DNA from 3 places in the Flavobacterium sp. 9 genome. Region 1 is predicted to be linked to each of the others. Evidence: riboswitches for the same ligand, from Rfam matches in the RefSeq annotation. Region 1 holds a riboswitch; each other region holds the start of a gene.
What was found. Region 1 has a riboswitch for cobalamin ahead of CLU81_RS14820 (DUF5074 domain-containing protein). Riboswitches for the same ligand answer to the same signal wherever they lie in the genome.
Positions count from the first base shown of each region.

Region 2: another riboswitch for cobalamin. It lies ahead of CLU81_RS23220 (TonB-dependent siderophore receptor); the one in region 1 lies ahead of CLU81_RS14820 (DUF5074 domain-containing protein).
Region 3: another riboswitch for cobalamin. It lies ahead of CLU81_RS07780 (TonB-dependent siderophore receptor); the one in region 1 lies ahead of CLU81_RS14820 (DUF5074 domain-containing protein).

Region 1 covers NZ_PEEU01000001.1:3,586,290-3,592,149, reverse strand. Annotated here, with positions in the region: gene CLU81_RS14835 (hypothetical protein) at 1-704, opposite strand, end outside; gene CLU81_RS14830 (type III pantothenate kinase) at 697-1,431, opposite strand; tRNA gene CLU81_RS14825 (tRNA-Phe) at 1,536-1,608, shown strand; gene CLU81_RS14820 (DUF5074 domain-containing protein) at 2,093-3,412, opposite strand; cobalamin riboswitch at 3,747-3,941, opposite strand; gene CLU81_RS14815 (MFS transporter) at 4,185-5,681, shown strand; gene CLU81_RS14810 (DUF6814 family protein) at 5,695-5,860, shown strand, end outside.
Region 2 covers NZ_PEEU01000001.1:5,546,582-5,552,441, reverse strand. Annotated here, with positions in the region: gene CLU81_RS23220 (TonB-dependent siderophore receptor) at 1-1,880, opposite strand, end outside; cobalamin riboswitch at 2,025-2,260, opposite strand; gene CLU81_RS23215 (ABC transporter permease) at 2,828-3,946, opposite strand; gene CLU81_RS23210 (ABC transporter permease) at 3,946-5,049, opposite strand; gene CLU81_RS23205 (ABC transporter ATP-binding protein) at 5,072-5,812, opposite strand.
Region 3 covers NZ_PEEU01000001.1:1,998,995-2,004,854, reverse strand. Annotated here, with positions in the region: gene CLU81_RS07795 (HlyD family secretion protein) at 1-107, shown strand, start outside; gene CLU81_RS07790 (ABC transporter permease) at 110-1,267, shown strand; gene CLU81_RS07785 (YncE family protein) at 1,382-2,425, opposite strand; gene CLU81_RS07780 (TonB-dependent siderophore receptor) at 2,430-4,283, opposite strand; cobalamin riboswitch at 4,310-4,513, opposite strand; gene cobC (alpha-ribazole phosphatase) at 4,581-5,117, opposite strand; gene CLU81_RS07770 (adenosylcobinamide-GDP ribazoletransferase) at 5,102-5,860, opposite strand, start outside.

The sequences.
Region 1 (5,860 bases):
TTTGAACTTAAATTAGTTGCAAAAGTATAATTCAAGCTAGTAAATAACTGTAATTTTTGAGTAAGCTTAGTTTGATACATTGTACCAATATTAAAACTAAGACCTGACAACTCTGCTGCATTTGTTTCTGCAGTTGAGTTTTGAACGCCTGTAAGAAGTTCTACACTTGTTGTTGTGATTTTTCCGAAGTTATATTGAGCATCTGCACCAATATTCCAATTTGGTCTGATTTTATAACCTAAACCAAAAAACACTTTATTAATTCCACCGGTTCCACTAAGCTGAGAACTTGTAGCTCCTTCAGTATCCGTTCTGTCGTTTCTAATTTTATATCCAACTGAAGATACCGGGATCAGACCAAATGCTGCACCGAATTTCCCCATCGGAATTCCTATCGCCAAATAATCAAAAGTAGTTCTTTGTGCTTTTGCAGTTTCCTGACTAGTTTTTAAGTTTGAAGTTCCAAAAGTTCCTCCAACACTAAAAGTTGTCTGAATTAAACTGGCATAACTCGCGGGATTCTCAATGTTTAAGTGAATACTATCCTGCTCCACTGCAACTCCTGCCATAGATCTGAATTCAAGAGTTCCTTTGAACCTTACATCCCCAATTCCGTAGAAAGAATAAGGAGAAGCAGTTCCTTGTTGAGCGAATGAAACGAACGAGATAAGCAAACAAGCGCTTACTATAATTTTTTTAATCATTGTCGATTTTATATTGAAATGTTTGGTTCAAACTCTCCAGTAAGAAATTTGAATTGGCAAATATGGTATTTTTTAATCGTTTAGCCAAAAATTCTGCATCACCTCCCGTTAAAATTATTATAAAATTTGAAAAGTTTGCTCGATATTCATCGATAAAACCATCAATCTCATAGACGAAGCCATTGACAACTCCCGAATGAATGGCTTGTGCAGTCGTGTCTCCTATATAGGATTCAGGTGCCTCTAAAGTCAGTAACGGCAATCTGGCTGTGAAATTGTGGAGTGCTTCATACCTTAAACGTAGGCCCGGAGAAATTGCTCCGCCCAAATAATTGTCATTTTCGTCGATGAAATCATAGGTAATACAAGTTCCTGCATCAATTACTAATCTATTTTGTTCCGGAAACTGTAAAGTTGCTCCGGAAGCTAAAATCATTCTGTCAATTCCTAAAGTTTTTGGAGTAGCGTACTTATTTGTGAAAGGAAAAAGATCTTCGTGTGTAAAAAAATGAATATTTAGTGTTTTTTCGAAAGCTAAAAAAGATTGTTTTTCGATATTTCCAACCGAAGCGACGATCAAATCAGAGCAATTTGGAAATTTTTTTAAAATTTTTTCAATATTTTTTTCGAGCTCATTTTTATCAAAAACAAAACTTTCCAAAACATTATTATCCTCAAAGACAGAAGCTTTAATTCTTGTATTACCTACATCGATTGCTAAAACCATATTTATTTTTTTACCTCTGCGAAGATACGAATTGATTTTTTTAAAAAAATGTTTTGGATAAACGGAAAATGATTCTATCTTTGCACCCGCAATAAGCACACAAAGGTACCTTAGCTCAGATGGTAGAGCAATGGACTGAAAATCCATGTGTCCCTGGTTCGATCCCTGGAGGTACCACAAAACCCGAATAGAAATATTCGGGTTTTTTGTTTTTAAATATTTTCATGAAAAGCTTAATTGCATCGGATTTAACCGCAAAGTTCACTAAGATTTTTTGTCTTGGATTGTGGTTAACAAACACAAAGTTCGCAAAGCTAGATCAACACAACGCTTTGCGAACTTTGTGTTTTTATAAAACCTCTACCTTAAAAAATCTTTGTGTTCTTTGTGGTTATATATTTCTCCACAATATTTCCTCTTGATCTATTTAACCGCAAAGATTCGCTAAGTTTTAATCCCTAAAATGATAACCGTATTTAAAACATAGCCCAAGGTTTCAACCTTGGGACGCAGTATATGATCGCATATATTTTGTATCCCAAGGTTGAAACCTCGGGCTATGTTACAATATTATATGCAAAAAGGTTCGCAAAGTCATAAATTAAACTTTGCGAACCTTTGCGTAAATCTTAGCGCGCTTTGCGGTTAAGAAATAAAAAAATTATTGTTGAAATACAGAAACTGCAGGGAAATAATATCCTGAGAAACTTACCGTTTCTGTTTTAACACCAGAATCAGCATTGAATAAGTAAAGATTATTTATTGCGAAATTTGCTCCAAATCCTTCATTTACTGTATTTACAACCAAAGTATTTTTCAGACGATCGTAACCAATTCCTGAACCATATAATATATTAGATTGTGTCAAAGTAATAAAAGGTGTTGCCAAAGATGCAGCCGTACCAGTATATTTATAAACTTGTTTACCACCACTCCAACTTCCGTTTTTAGCAATAAAAACATTGTTTTTGGCTGCTGTAATAGATCCCGGATGCCATGCTCCCCAGCTTCCATAAGCTTGAAAACCTAACGGAATTTCTGTTACTGCAAGCGTACTTGAATCTATACTTATAAGGTTTGTGCCTCCCGCTGCCCAAACTTTTTTATCATCGGTAACGGCAAATCCTAGAACCATAGCCGGAATCGTTTTTACAACTGCAAATGTTGAAGCATTAAGAACAATAACTCCTTGTGAAGCAGATAATGCAAAAACATAATTACCCACTTTAACAATATCTCCAACCTGACCTGTAACACCAGCAACTTGTCCGTTTAATGCCATTGTATTTAGATTAAGCTTATAGATACCATTCCCAGAAGTCAATAATGCTTGATTTTGATCAATACCAACTAACGCACGCCAGTCGTTTCCGCCTTGAGCCGGAATTCTTTTTTCTTCTTTAAGTGTATAAGCATCTGTAACAACAACAGGTCCGCCAACTTTAGAAACTAAGTATAGTTTTTTATTAAAGATCGTTCCGAATTCTAATGTAGACGATTCCGGTTTTAAATCTTTACCTGGATTTGCTTTTACAAAAACACTGTCTTCGATTTTTTTTGTATCATATCTATAAAACCCAACTGTTCCTGTTCCGTGTCCATACCAACCTTCGTTGATCATGAAAAAACCGTTTTCATAAGCTCCTAATGCAAGAAGATTATAGGTTAGAGACGTTTTTCCTCCATCATTTTTTGCCGTCATTGTAACTTTAAAATCACCTCTTGTTTCTGGTTTGAAAACATAAGTAGAATCAGATCCTACAACTTTTCCGTCTACGGCCCATTCGAAAGAAACATTGTTTCTATCTGTTAATTTTGAACTTAATTTTAGTACTTTTCCTATAGTTAAAGTGTCTTTTAATTGTTGCTGACCTTTTATTGCTGGAGGAGCTGTAAAATTGTCATCATTATTACACGAAACTGTTAGGATCATTAAAGAAGCAATTGCAATTAACTGCTTGGAAAAAAATTGGTTTTTCATCATTAAATATTTAAAATTATATTACTTAAATCTTTAAATCGATGTACAATTTATCTTCAGCAAAAGCTTTATAAAATAAGCTTCTGTCTGCCTTTATTTAAAAAGCAAAACATCTTGTACAACGATACGTTTTAATGATTTTTTTAATGAAGAAAAAGTATGTATCGAAAAGAAAAACACCCAACAGGAAATTGTTTTTACGATATCATATTTGCAGAAAAAAAATCTCATAAACTCTTTTTATGGCTTACGAGAATAGAATAACCAAACAATACCATTATCACATAGAGTGAAAAAGTATTGGTTTTAATTCAAGCTTCAATCCCCGAAAGCTATTTATTACTATAAAAATGGCAGGTCTTCTGACTTGCTCCCTACACCCAGCCTTCCCTTTCAAAAAATGAAAAGTGACGTATTAAAGGGTTTCAGTTAATGAGCTTACAGCTGCGGGACAGTTTTGGAGTTACACCAAATTCCCTTTTAATGTCAATATTTATTCAATATGACAACCATTTTCTGTTTTAAAATTGTTCTGCAAAACTAGTGTTTTCTTTCTTAAGAAAACAACACTTCTTTATATTTAGAAGCCCTCACTATAATCTTCAATCTATAATTTATTTCGAATTATTAGGCATTTACTGATAGAAGAAAAACAAAGTCAATAAGTGAACTAATTTTGTTAAAAAAGTATTGAACAAATAAAAAAATATCTCATATATTCGTAAAATGTTACTTAATTATTCAATTAATTATCAAAAACACAAAATATTTTATGAGTAAAAATTCTACAAAAGGCATTTGGAAAGTAATTTCAGCCTCGTCAATGGGAACGATGATTGAATGGTACGATTTCTATATTTTTGGAAGTTTAGCTGTTGTAATTTCCACTAAATTCTTTCCAAGCGACAATCCAACTGCGGCTTTTTTATCTACGTTAGCCACTTTTGCTGCAGGATTTGTAGTCCGTCCTTTTGGAGCATTATTTTTTGGAAGACTTGGTGATATTATTGGTCGGAAATATACTTTTATGGCAACTTTATTATTAATGGGAGGCTCTACATTTTTAATTGGTTGTATTCCCAGTTATGAAACTATTGGTTTTCTTGCACCTTTACTCGTTTTAATTCTACGTTTATTACAAGGACTTGCTCTTGGTGGCGAATATGGCGGCGCAGCTACTTATGTTGCAGAACATGCTCCGGTTGGACAAAAAGGATATTGGACTTCCTGGATTCAAACCACCGCTACAGTTGGTCTTTTTATTTCATTAATGGTTATTCTCGCTACTAAAAATATTCTTTCTGCCGAAGCTTTTGATTCCTGGGGATGGCGTGTTCCGTTTTGGGTTTCTATTGCAATGGTTGGTGTCTCGTATTTGATTCGGAAAAACATGGATGAATCTCCTGTCTTCGCCAAAGCAAAAAAAGAAGGAAAAACGAGCACAAATCCGCTAAAAGAAAGTTTTGGAAATCGATACAATCTTAAATTTGTATTACTCGCGTTGTTTGGCGCTACAATGGGACAAGGCGTTGTTTGGTACACAGGACAATTTTATGCTATGAGTTTCATGAAAACTGTAATGAATATAGATTCGTCTCAAGTTGATGGATTATTGGGAATTGCACTTTTAATTGGAACGCCGTTTTTTATAGTTTTTGGATGGCTGAGCGACAAAGTAGGACGCAAATATATTATGATGGGCGGAATGTTGCTTGCCATTTTCTTTTACAGACCTATCTATAAAATGATGTACAATACAACTGATGTCAGTTACAAAACTGAAATCATAGAAAAAACAAAGCAAACGACAGAAATCACAAAAAGCAACGATTCGATTGTCACTATTAAAAAAGAATTTACAGACGGAACATCCTTAATCGAAAAAAGATCGTATGTAGTAAATAAAAAAGAAGCTCAGGTTAGCACGTCAATAAATATTAATTCAAATGATGAATGGACTTTGATTTTACTGGTTTTTATTCAGGTGCTTTTTGTTACGATGGTTTACGGACCAATTGCTGCTTTTTTGGTAGAAATGTTCCCGGCAAAAATCAGATATACATCAATGTCATTGCCTTATCACGTTGGAAACGGAATTTTTGGAGGTTTACTTCCTGCGATTTCAACCTATTTTGTAACACATGCAAAAGACGCCGGAAAACCAGAATTTTATCTCGAAGGACTTTGGTATCCAATCATTATAGCTTCTGTTTGCTTTGTAATTGGAATGATTTATATCGATAATAAAAATAAAACGAATCACCTTTAATACTATATACAATATGAATACGATTAAGCAAATTTTAGGTGTTTTATGGATACTCCTCGCAATTGCCGCGACTTACTTTTGCATTTTTGAATTTGGGTTACCAAAATTACTCTCAGACAAACAAGATGACCTGGTATTTGGCATCATTATTCTTTTTATTCTTACTCCGTTAATTGTTT
Region 2 (5,860 bases), 2.0 Mb from region 1:
TTTCCATCCCAAATCAAAGCCATATCGCTGGTATACCAAGGTTTTACATAATTTACAGGAATATTGGCTTTCTGACTGTATCGTTCTCCGGTATAAATAAAGCTGTAGTTCAACTGCCAGTTTTTCCAGCTTATAGACGAAGTTGCTGTTCCGCTGTTCATTGGCGTGTACGGAATCTGATCTCCGTAAGTTGTGCCTTTTGGCGTAACATCAATTGCTTTTTGATACGTATAACTCAAGCCCAAATCCAGAAATATTTCTTCCGGAAAACGGAATACAAAATTGGTATTCAATTCAAAACCTGTGATATCAACTTCCCCAAGATTCATCATCGTCCATCGAAATAAATTGGCAGATGGCATCGCAACAATTTTGTCTTTTACGTGATTATAATATACATCTGCCTGAAAGGAAGCCGATTGCAGAAACTTTTTCGGCTCAATAATATAAGTGGAACCAAAATCATATTGCGTAGTAAATTCAGGTTTTAAAGAGCTGTTTCCGATAAAAGTATAATACAAATCATTGAAAGTTGGCATTCTGAAAGATTCTTTATAAAATGCTCTAACCCTGAATTTTTTAGTATCAAAAGGTTGATAAGAAGCGGATACAACCGGACAAAAAACGTGCTGACTATCTCCTTGCTGATAATATTTAACCTGTTCGTCGACATATGCGCCTAACAAATTTGCCTGAATATCAAGTCTTGACCAATGCATTTCTGTAGATAATGCGCCCAAATAAGAATATCTGGTTGGATATGGAAATCGGTATAAATTAGCAGTAAGTGTATTGATCGAAAAATCTGTTGCCAAAGAAACTTTCCACCATTCCTTGATCGTATATTGATTTACAACAGAAGCATAAAATTCATTTTGATAATATTTATTATCCAGCGCGCCTTGCAATGTTTTATAATCAGGATCAATGTACCGATTATAATCTCTGCTGAATTTTATATTGGCAAGCAGTTCGTAATTCTTCGAAAATGAATTTTGAAAAGAACCATGAACAAAGAAATTTCTGTCCCATTGCCGCTGTACATATTCATATTTATTGGCTAAAATCGCTCCCGGAAGTCCACGTTCAGAATCATAATAATAAGCTTTTAATGTAGCCTGACCCGTAGTTCCAACTTTTGCCTGTAATGCCAATTCACTTCTTAAAGCCGTGATATCGCCATTTTGCCTGACAGCCGTTGTATCATAACCATTCGTCTTTTGGTATCTGTACTTATATTTTCCATCGGCTTTAAGCCATTCTGTACTTGCTGTAAGAGAGAAATTAGACGATAATTTTTGTTGATATAGAAAAGAAGGATTAAAAAGTCCAAACGAACCCGTTTTTACGCCAACTCTTATTTTTGTGGTTTTTCCAGAAGAGAAATCAGGAATTTTTGTTTTTAAGAAAAGCGTATTCGAAGAGAAAAAACCTCGTGCAGGCTGAAAAATAGTAGATTTTTGTCCATTATACAATTCAATGGCTTCGATATTATCCAGTGAATATTTTCCGAGATCTACTTGTCCGTTTTGCGCATTTCCAACACTCATTCCGTCATAAAAAACTGCTGTATGAGCACTTCCTAAACTTCTGACATTTATAGTTTTTAAACCGCCAATTCCGCCATAATCTTTTAGTTGCACACCCGAAAAATAACGCACAGCATCTGCAACAGAAAGACTATTTAGTTTTTCAAGCTGTTTTCCTGACAATATTTGGACAGGCATAGGAGATTCTACCTTAAATTCACGCTTGCTTGTGGTTACAATAACCTCATTCAATTGATGTTTCTTTAAAGAATCTGACTCCTTATTATTTTTCAGAGGATTATCTTGTCCATACATCGGATTCAAAAATAAAATCCATGCAAATACAAACAATCCACTATGTATTAGACGCAAACGCCTATGTTCACATAAGTGCATAAAAAATACTCTATTTAACTAAATAGTTGTTAACGGTAAAATCGAAATCAAATGTTAGTTTGATATTTGTGTTTGTCTCAAAACTCTGGTCCACGAGAGTTTGAAATTATAAGCATTGGCAGGTCTCCTGACTTATTCCCATTTTGATCAGCCTTCCCACATTTAGAAAAAATGCAGTGGCAAAAGATTCGATTTCAAAGGCTTAAAAAGCGATTGAATCAGTCAAAATGTTGCATGGAATTTACAGTAACGGGCTTGTTCAGGATTTGCACCTGATTCCCTCTTCGTCAGCTAAACTCGAAAAGAATAGCTAAACCATTGCGAGCGCAAAGATACATAAACACATCAGTTAATATCTAATTTCTTAAAAAAAACAGAAAATAGAAGTCTATACATCTAAAAGTTAATGCTTTAAAAATAAAACTAGATTATTAGAAGTAATTAATTAAACACATATTATAGTGACCAAATTTCTTGTAAAGACATAAAATCGCAAAGATTTTGTCATTTCGAGGAACGAGAAATCTCCACAAGTAACTCCGTAATCAAAGTCACCAATCTTTGTCGAGCTACTTGTGGAGATTTCTCGTTCCTCGAAATGACAAACTAGACGAGAATACTATTATGAAAATGATTGTCCTAGCCCCGATAGAAGTGAAAATCCTTTTGTGGCGGTCCCGAGGCTTCGGGAGCCACAAAAGATTGAAACGGATAGCGGGATTAGCTCCTAAAAAATAATTTTATCATAGAAATCAAAATGACCAAAACTTTGCGTCTTTGCGAGATTAATCTTCGAATCAAATTTAATTCATTTATAGTGATCCAAATAAAGAATAAATACTTAATTTTAAATCAACTAACCAAATAAAAATCAATATTTTATCAAACTGACTTACTTTATTTTAAGATGTTTTTCGGTAATTAAGAATTGCAGCCAAATTCAATACAATTGCAAAACCTATTATAATCAGAATATGTTTTGAAATATCCCTAAAACCGCTTCCTTTGATGATTACCATTCGCATAACATCAATAAAATAACTTATGGGATTAAATTTCGAAACCGTTTTTGCCCAATCCGGCATGCTATCAATTGGCGTAAATAAACCGCCCATTAAAACAAATATCATGACAAAGAAAAACATAATAAGCATCGCTTGTTGCTGCGTTTCGCAAATGGTTGAAATCAGTAAACCAAAACCCAAAATCGCCAATAAATAAACGCATACAAAAGCGTATAAAACCAATAGATTTCCTAACGGAATTATTCCATAAAACAGCCATCCAACCAATAATCCTAAGGTAAATACAACATTGCCCAGAATCCAAAACGGAATCAGTTTTCCTAATATAAAGTGATATTTTTTGACGGGCGAAACATTGATTTGTTCGATTGTTCCGGCTTCTTTTTCTTTTACAATATTTAATGCCGACAAAAATCCTCCAACAAGCGTTACCAAAATCGCCAATATTCCCGGAACCATATACAATCTGTAATTCAAATGCGGATTGTACCAATTTGACGACGCAATTTCTATTTGAGGAATTGGATTAAAACTTCCTTTTGGGTTATTTTTTAGGCTTAGATTACTATTATAATCTCTTATAATGTCGGCAATATATCCCGCGCCTAATCCCGCTTTTGTTCCGTTTATGGCATTTACGCCAATAAAAAGCTGTTGATGATTTTCGCGTATCAAATCTTGTTCAAATCCATGTGGAATTTCCAGAATTAAATCGGCGCGATCTTCTTCGACCTGAGTAAAAGCTTGTTTATAAGAATCGTTGTAACTGCGAAGTTTAAAATATCCTGACGCAACAACTTTATTGGTCAAATCTCTCGAATAATCAGATCGATCATTGTCTACAACTGCCAGATTGATGTTTTTGATTTCATAATTCGCAGCAAGCGGTAAAATAATAAGCTGCATAACCGGCATTACCATTATAACGGCCAATATTGCGCGATTACGAAATATTTGTTTAAATTCTTTGACAAGCAAAAATTTTATAATTCTCATTACAAACGTATTTTAAAGCTTTTAAGGCTAATTATCAATAAGAAAACCGTGATTCCAAATAGAATCAGCGTCTCTTTCCATACAAATGAAAACCCTAATCCTTTGATTATAATACCTTTTACGATAATATAATACCATTTTGAAGGCACTATATTGGAAAACCATTGCAAAGGGACTGGCATATTTTCTATTGGAAACATAAATCCGCTGAAAAGCAACGTTGGTAAAAGCATTCCTAGTAACGAAATCAACATTGCGGTTTGCTGTGAATCTGTTTTCACCGAAATAAATATTCCAAGCGTTAAACAAGTGATAATAAACAAAGTACTTTCGGCAAAAAGCAAGAAAATATTCCCCGCAATAGGAAGATCGAGTACAAAAACACTCAATAATAAAATAGAAATCACATTTATCATTGAAAGCAAAAGATACGGAACTGCTTTTGAGAGTATTACCATAAGAGGTTTAAAGGGCGAAACCAAAAGAATTTCCATCGTTCCTGTTTCTTTTTCTTTCACGATCGAAATTGCCGTCATCATCACGCAAACAAGCATCAAAACCAAAGCCATAACACCGGGAACAAAATTTGGAGCGCCTTTTAACTGCGGATTATACAACATTTTTACTTCGGGCTTGATTTGATAAGGAACCGGCACATTCTCGTTCATTTGTGCCTGATAATCGCTTATTATCGATGATACATAATTGGTTAATGTTGTCGCATTATTTGGATCTGAAGCATCTGCAATAACCTGAATCTGGGCTTTATTCTGATGTAATAATTGATTGTTGAATCCTTCCGGAAATATAATGGCCATTTTGATTTCTCCGGTTCTAAAAGCAGCTTCAAGTTCTTTGCTTCCAGCAAGACTTTTGGTGATTTCAAAATAACGACTTGCTTCTATTTTAGTTATGATTTCCTGCGAAGCCATATCTTTAGCATAATCTACCACAACAATTTGCGAATTTTTCACTTCGTTTGTCAATGCAAAACCAAAAATCAGGATTTGCACTATTGGCATCCCAAAAAGAATGAATAATGTTTTTTTGTCGCGCAGTACGTGCAAAAACTCTTTCCTTACAAATGTCAAAAACTGTTTCATATTCTTAGTTATTCACGTCTAATTATTCTCCTCGTTTTGCTTCTCTCGCAAGATGATAAAACACCTCATCCATTGTTGCAACATTAAACTGCTTTTTTAAATTCGTTGGCGTATCAAGCGCTTCTACTCTGCCATCAACCATTATCGAAACTCTGTTGCAATATTCGGCTTCGTCCATATAATGCGTTGTCACAAAAATGGTAATTCCGTTTCCAGAGGCTTCATATATTAAATCCCAAAACTGTCTGCGCGTTACGGGATCAACTCCTCCGGTTGGTTCATCCAGAAATACAATTTCGGGTTTATGAATAATCGCCGTCGAAAATGCCAGTTTCTGTTTCCATCCCAACGGAAGCGATCCAACTCGTATATTCGCCTGATCTTCCATCCCTAATTGTTTCAAAAGTGAAGCACTATTCTCTTTAATAGCTTTATCAGAAAGACCATAAATTCCAGCAAAAAATGTAATGTTTTCCTGCACCGTCAAATCATCATACAAAGAGAATTTCTGACTCATATAACCAATGCTTTTCTTTATTTTCTCGGTTTCTTTATAAACATTAAATCCCGCAATTGTAGCTTCTCCAGATGTCGGAATTGATAATCCGCATAACATTCGCATTGCAGTAGTTTTTCCCGCGCCATTTGCACCCAGAAAACCAAAAATTTCTCCTTTTTGCACGTCAAATGTGATGGAATCTACAGCTGTAAAATCTCCAAATCGTTTGGTTAATGCGTTGCATGAAATTACTTTTTCATTCATAATTACTTTGGTTTTAAAACTGTCTTCGCATTTTTAAGATATAGTAAC
Region 3 (5,860 bases), 1.6 Mb from region 1:
CGGATTACGAAATGCAGGAAAGTTTATTCGAAATAAAAATAACGCCTGCGAATATTGGCGATACAAAAGATCTCATTACAAAAACAACTGTTACTTTATCTCTCTGATTATGCAAAACTTCTTTTCATTGCTTAAACGGGAATTCCGATTATTTTGGAGTAATAAAGTTCTTCGATTGCTTTTTATTGGAGCGCCAATTCTTTATGGCGTTTTGTTGGGTTATGTTTACGGAAAAGGCAAAGTTACTGATCTTCCAATTATTGTTGTTGATCAGGACAGATCTGAGTTAAGCTCAAAAGCAATTCAAATGTTTCAGGATAATGAGGTTTTGTCTATTGCTTCGATTTTGTACGATCAAAATAATCTTTCGCAGATTGCCATTCAAAAAGAAGCAACTTGTGTGGTTATTATTCCAAAGGATTTTGAGAAAATGACACTCACAAAAAAATATCCCGAAATTACAACGATCGTAAATACCTCTAATGTTCTAACGGCTAATTATGCGTCAACAGCGATACAAGTTTGCCTTGGAACATTAAAAGCAGGCGTTCAAATTGAAACATTAAGAAAGCAAGGCGTTCCGGAAAATTTACTTGCTTCACAATATGAACCTTTCAAAACTACTTTTATAAAAAAATACAACCGAAGTACCAATTATATGTATTTTTTATGGCCGGGAGTTCTTGCGACAGTTCTTCAACAAGTTTTACTTTTAGGATTAGCACTTTCTTTTGCTTCTGAATTTGAAAACGGAACTTTTAAAGATTTGGTCAAAAAATGCCCTTCGGTTTTAAAACTTTTAGCGGTAAAAATCATTCCTTATATGATTATGAGTTTCGGAATTTGGCTTATCTATTGGCTTTTTACTTTATGGTTTAGATTGCCTTTTTACGAAAATTTGCTTCCGCTAACTTTTATAGCAGGGATATTTGTACTCTCGGTTTCTTTCATAGGTATTCTGGTTAGTATTTTGGTTCCAAGTCAATTAAAAGCGACAGAAATTTTAATGGTTATCGCAACTCCCAGTTTTATCCTGAGCGGTTTTACCTGGCCATTAAGTCAAATGCCACAAGGAGTTCAGTTGATTTCAAATGTGATTCCGCTAACACATTTTTTGAAAGCTTTTAGAATATTAATTATCGAAAACGGAACTTTTTCGCAAACAACAAAACCTATTTGGAACATGATAATTATAGGTTTGGTTTGTTTTATTTTGGCTTTTATTGCCTTATACTTTAAAAAGAAAAGTGTTCTTAAAGAAGCGTAATTCCATAAAATAGGTTGATTTTATGCCAACTTATTTCAGGACGAGATATAAAAAAAGGCTTTCAGAAATGAAAGCCCTTTTTTGGTAAAATCCAAAAACTAATTCTAAAAAATATTAATCGTTAAAGTAAAAACCGTTACTTCCTATACCGGTAGTTACTTCTTTTTGTAATGCACCGGTTAAATTATAAATGTAAGCTGTACCATCTGTCTTAAAGTTTCCTTGCGCAACATAAATACGATTGTTTTTAACTGCAAATCCATATATATTAGTTGCTGCAGAAGTTAAAAGTGGTGTTGTAGATGGAGCCGTAGCATTAGTGTTTATTACATAAACAGCACTTCCTACTGTATAGTAAATTTTACTGTCATTAACATCCATAAATCCTGCTTCTTTTAAGTTGTCAGGAAAAGCAAATTCAGTAAATGTTTTGTCTGTTATTTTTACTTTTACAAGTCCGCTGATATTTTCATAACCACCTTTTAAGATGTAAAGAATTCCGTTTTCTTCTTCAATACAATCACCGGTTTTACCAATTTGTACAGGAGCATCCAGTTTTTTTGTCGCAATATCAACAATCGATAATTTATCACTGTAAGAATCTGTGATATATAATTTTCCATCTTTCAAAACCACTCTGTTAGCGGTTGTGTTCAAGTCGATTTTTGACTCATAAGTATTAGTTGTAAGATTAATTATGGCAACATAATCATCTGTATCTCCTGTTGCAGCATTTTCGTATGAATACGTATTTGCATTCGTAACATACGCTTTACCATCTTTTACAACTCCGTATCTTGGGTTTTTTAAACCAGTTTCGATCTTAGTAATTAATTTAAAAGTGTAACGGTTAACTACTGTAATATTGTTGGCTCCACCGGAAATAATATAAGCGTTGTCGCCACTAAAAAATATATTTTGAACATATTTCCCAAGTACATCAGTTCCATTTGCAGCAGCGTAAACATCTTTGGTAGAAGAAGTCAAATCATCAGTCGAAAATGAAACAGTACCTTTTGTAGTTCCTTCATTTAAGATAAAAAAACCATTGTCATAAACTCCTTTTGGAGTATCATTATCATTATTGTTATCATCGTTTGAACACGAAACAAATAGCGAAACACTAAGTGCTACTAAAAATAATTTGCTAAACTTCATTATATTAAAATTTTAGGGTTAAATACATATTAAAATTGCGACCTGGCTGAGGTCTGTATTCCAAACTTTCATATTCTTTATTGAAAAGATTTAATACTTGAAAACCAAGTTTGAAAGTGTCGAGAAATTTAAAATCATAGTCAATTCCGATATTCGAAACATTATAATCATTTATTATATCCTTCGGGTCATTATTTTCGGTTGTATAAACAAAACCATTAAACATAAATTGATAATAAGCTGAAATTCTATTTCTGGAATAAGAAACAGATCCAGTTACTTTATTTAACGGAACATAGAAAAGCTGCTTTTTGGTTTCATCATTTTTTGAAGCCGTATAAGCATAAGTGGCATTTGCGGCAAAGATGTTTTTACCAAACTGTTTTTTCCAGCTTAATAATGTTTCAGCACCATAACTATTTACTTTATCCGTATTTTGTGGAGACCAAATACCGTTGCTTCCCGGAATCCATTGCAATAAATCTTTTATTTTCATGTAATAAAAGGTTTGAGTCAATGATATATTTTTGAAAGTGAAAACATTACCAATTTCTGCCTGATAAGAACTTTCAGGTTTTAAATTTGGATTTCCGCCTTGTTCCCAGTACAAATCATTAAAAGTCGGGATTCTGAAATTTCGTGATAAATTCAATTTCAGATTATACAATTTGCTAAATTGATACGAAGATCCTAAAGAAAATAGGAGAGGAGATTGATAATTGTCTGTAAACTCTTTTCTAATTCCGAATTCATTTTTCCAATCTGTCGAAACATCTTGTTTAACCAATAAAGCAGCCGAACTAATTTCTCTAACGTGATCTCCAAAACCAGTTCCGTAACCTTTAGTTCTGTTGTAATCCAGAACTCCGTTTATTTGTGTTGATTTAGAAATTTTATATCCTAAATCTGCTTTTGTGATAAAGCTTTCTGTTTTTCCATAAGTGAAAAAATTAATCGCATTATCAGGATAATATTGATAGTTTTCGAATATATATGCTGCTTTCAGATTAGTGGTAAACTTTCCATAATCGCCGTCATATTCTAATAAGTTTCGGTTAAAACCATTTACATATCTGGTTTTAGTTTCCGTTTCAGATACTAAAGAAGTGTTTCTATCTGTATTAGAAGTTTGAGTGTATAATTTCAAACTATTTTTTGCGTCAAATTTGTAACCAACATTTGCGCTCATAGTTATTATATCATACTGACCGTTTTGATTCCAGCGTTGTTCGCCTTTCCAGTTGTATTTATGGATGTATTTGTAATCATTTGTCGAACTATTTTTTGAAAAGCCAATTTGCGCGCTCCATTTTTCATTCGAAATATTAGTTTTAAAATTGATTCCAATAGTATTGAAACTTCCGTAATCAAGTTTTAAATTAGTCTCAAACCGACTATAAAATGCCAAATCGTTGTTTAAATGTACAGTTCCTCCAACGGCTCCGCTTCCATAAATAACACTTCCGCCACCAGCTTTTACACTTATCGAATTATAATCAGAGCCAGAAATAGTATTGAAATCAGTACTTCCGTTCATCTGAGAATTGATATTAATTCCGTTCCAGATTACTGCGGTTTGTGATGCAGTAGTTCCTCTAAAAGAGACTGTAGAAAGCATTCCACGGCCGTATTCTTTAAAATAAATAGTGGAATTAAAGTTTAAAAGATCCGTTAATAAAGCCTCATTTTTATTAATGACAGAATCATTAAGCTTTAAAACGGATTGTGAATTGGAGTATTTTTTAAGATTTGCGTCAGAAACTACGACTTCTTTCAATTTGGTAATAGAGTCGTTCTGCGCCGAAATAATTTGGCACAACAGCAATAAACAAAAAGCAAACCGTTTTTTTAAAGTCATAATTTCTAAACTCTTTTTCCCGAGAGCTCGATATTCGTTACAAAGGCAGGTCTCCTGGCTTGCGTCTTGTTGTTTACCTTCCCATTCGCCGGGGCGAGCAGTGGTTTTGTAGTTACAACAAGCATTCTTTTCAGAACAAAGCTTACAGTTGCGGGTACAGCTCAAGAATTATTACTTGATTCCCTTTTAATGTGTTAAAAATGAACACAACCTTAATTTCGTGCAAAGATAAAGTTAAAATTATCGAATTTTCAAATTTGTTTCACTTTTTAAAACAAATTCTAAACAAAATGGTGTTTAAAGTACTATTTTTATTACTTGACCAAAGTCTACCTTGTTGTTGAAAGCATCTTTTAGAGGCAATGAAGTTTGATGACATAAAATACTTCGTATAACGCCGGCATGCACTACAAGAATAATAGGATTTGTTATTTTTTTTGAAATTAAATCAGATAAGAAATCTCCAACTCTTTGATGTAATTCAACAAAAGATTCTCCATTCGAAACCTTAATATTGACAAAATCTTCCATCCAGGGATTAAGTTCTTCTTGTGGAATATTATCCCAGTTTTTCAATTCCCAATCGCCAAAATTCATTTCCATTAAACGCTCTTCTTTTTCAAAAGAAATAGTTTTGATATTCTTCTCGATATATTCAGCCAGAATAACACAACGTTTTAAAGGACTTGAGAAAATAATAGCTTCTGAAGGTAATTGCGAAAGAATGTTTTCAAAAACTAAATCAAAAGGTTCTGCCAGATCTACATCAGATTGTCCGTAACAAATGCCTTTTTCACAAACAGTTTCAGTGTGACGAACTAGATAAATTTCCATACCAATAGAATACTTAAATAATAAACAACCTCACAAACCTGCTGCGTTGCGCCAAGGCAATCTCCTGTGTAGCCATCAATCCAATTCTGGAAATATCGGGCTAAAAAATAACGCATTATAAAAACCGGAATTAAAGCCAAGAGAAATTTATATTGAAAATAAGAGAAAACCAACAACGGAAGTAATCCGAAGAAAAATGATCCTGAAATTTCTTTCCAAGTATGTTTTTTAGCAATTGGTTTGCTTTTACTCGAAGCATCATCACGAGAATATTCATGCGTGAAAATAATTGAAATTGCAGCCAAACGACTCAAAGCGTGAGCAGAAACAAATAAAAGGAGAATAAGAAGATAAGAGTTTTTACCATCGAATAGCAAAATAGATTCTGAAAGCAATTTGAACTTCAATAAAAAGAGCAAAACTAAACCAATTGCTCCATAAGCACCAATGGCGCTGTCTTTCATAATCATTAGAATTTTTTCTTTGGTCCAGCCTCCGCCAAAACCATCACAAACATCAGCAAATCCATCTTCATGAAAAGCTCCGGTTGTCAATATCGAAGCAATAATAGCTAAGATTACAGCTGTTTCGGTAGATAAAAAAAGTGAAAAAAGATAGAATGCTAAAAAAGAAATACCTCCAACAATCCAACCAATGAAAGGGAAATATCGGGTTGCTTTATTCAAATAATCAGGATTGTGATCAATGTTTTTTGGACATGGAATTCTGGTGTAAAACATTAA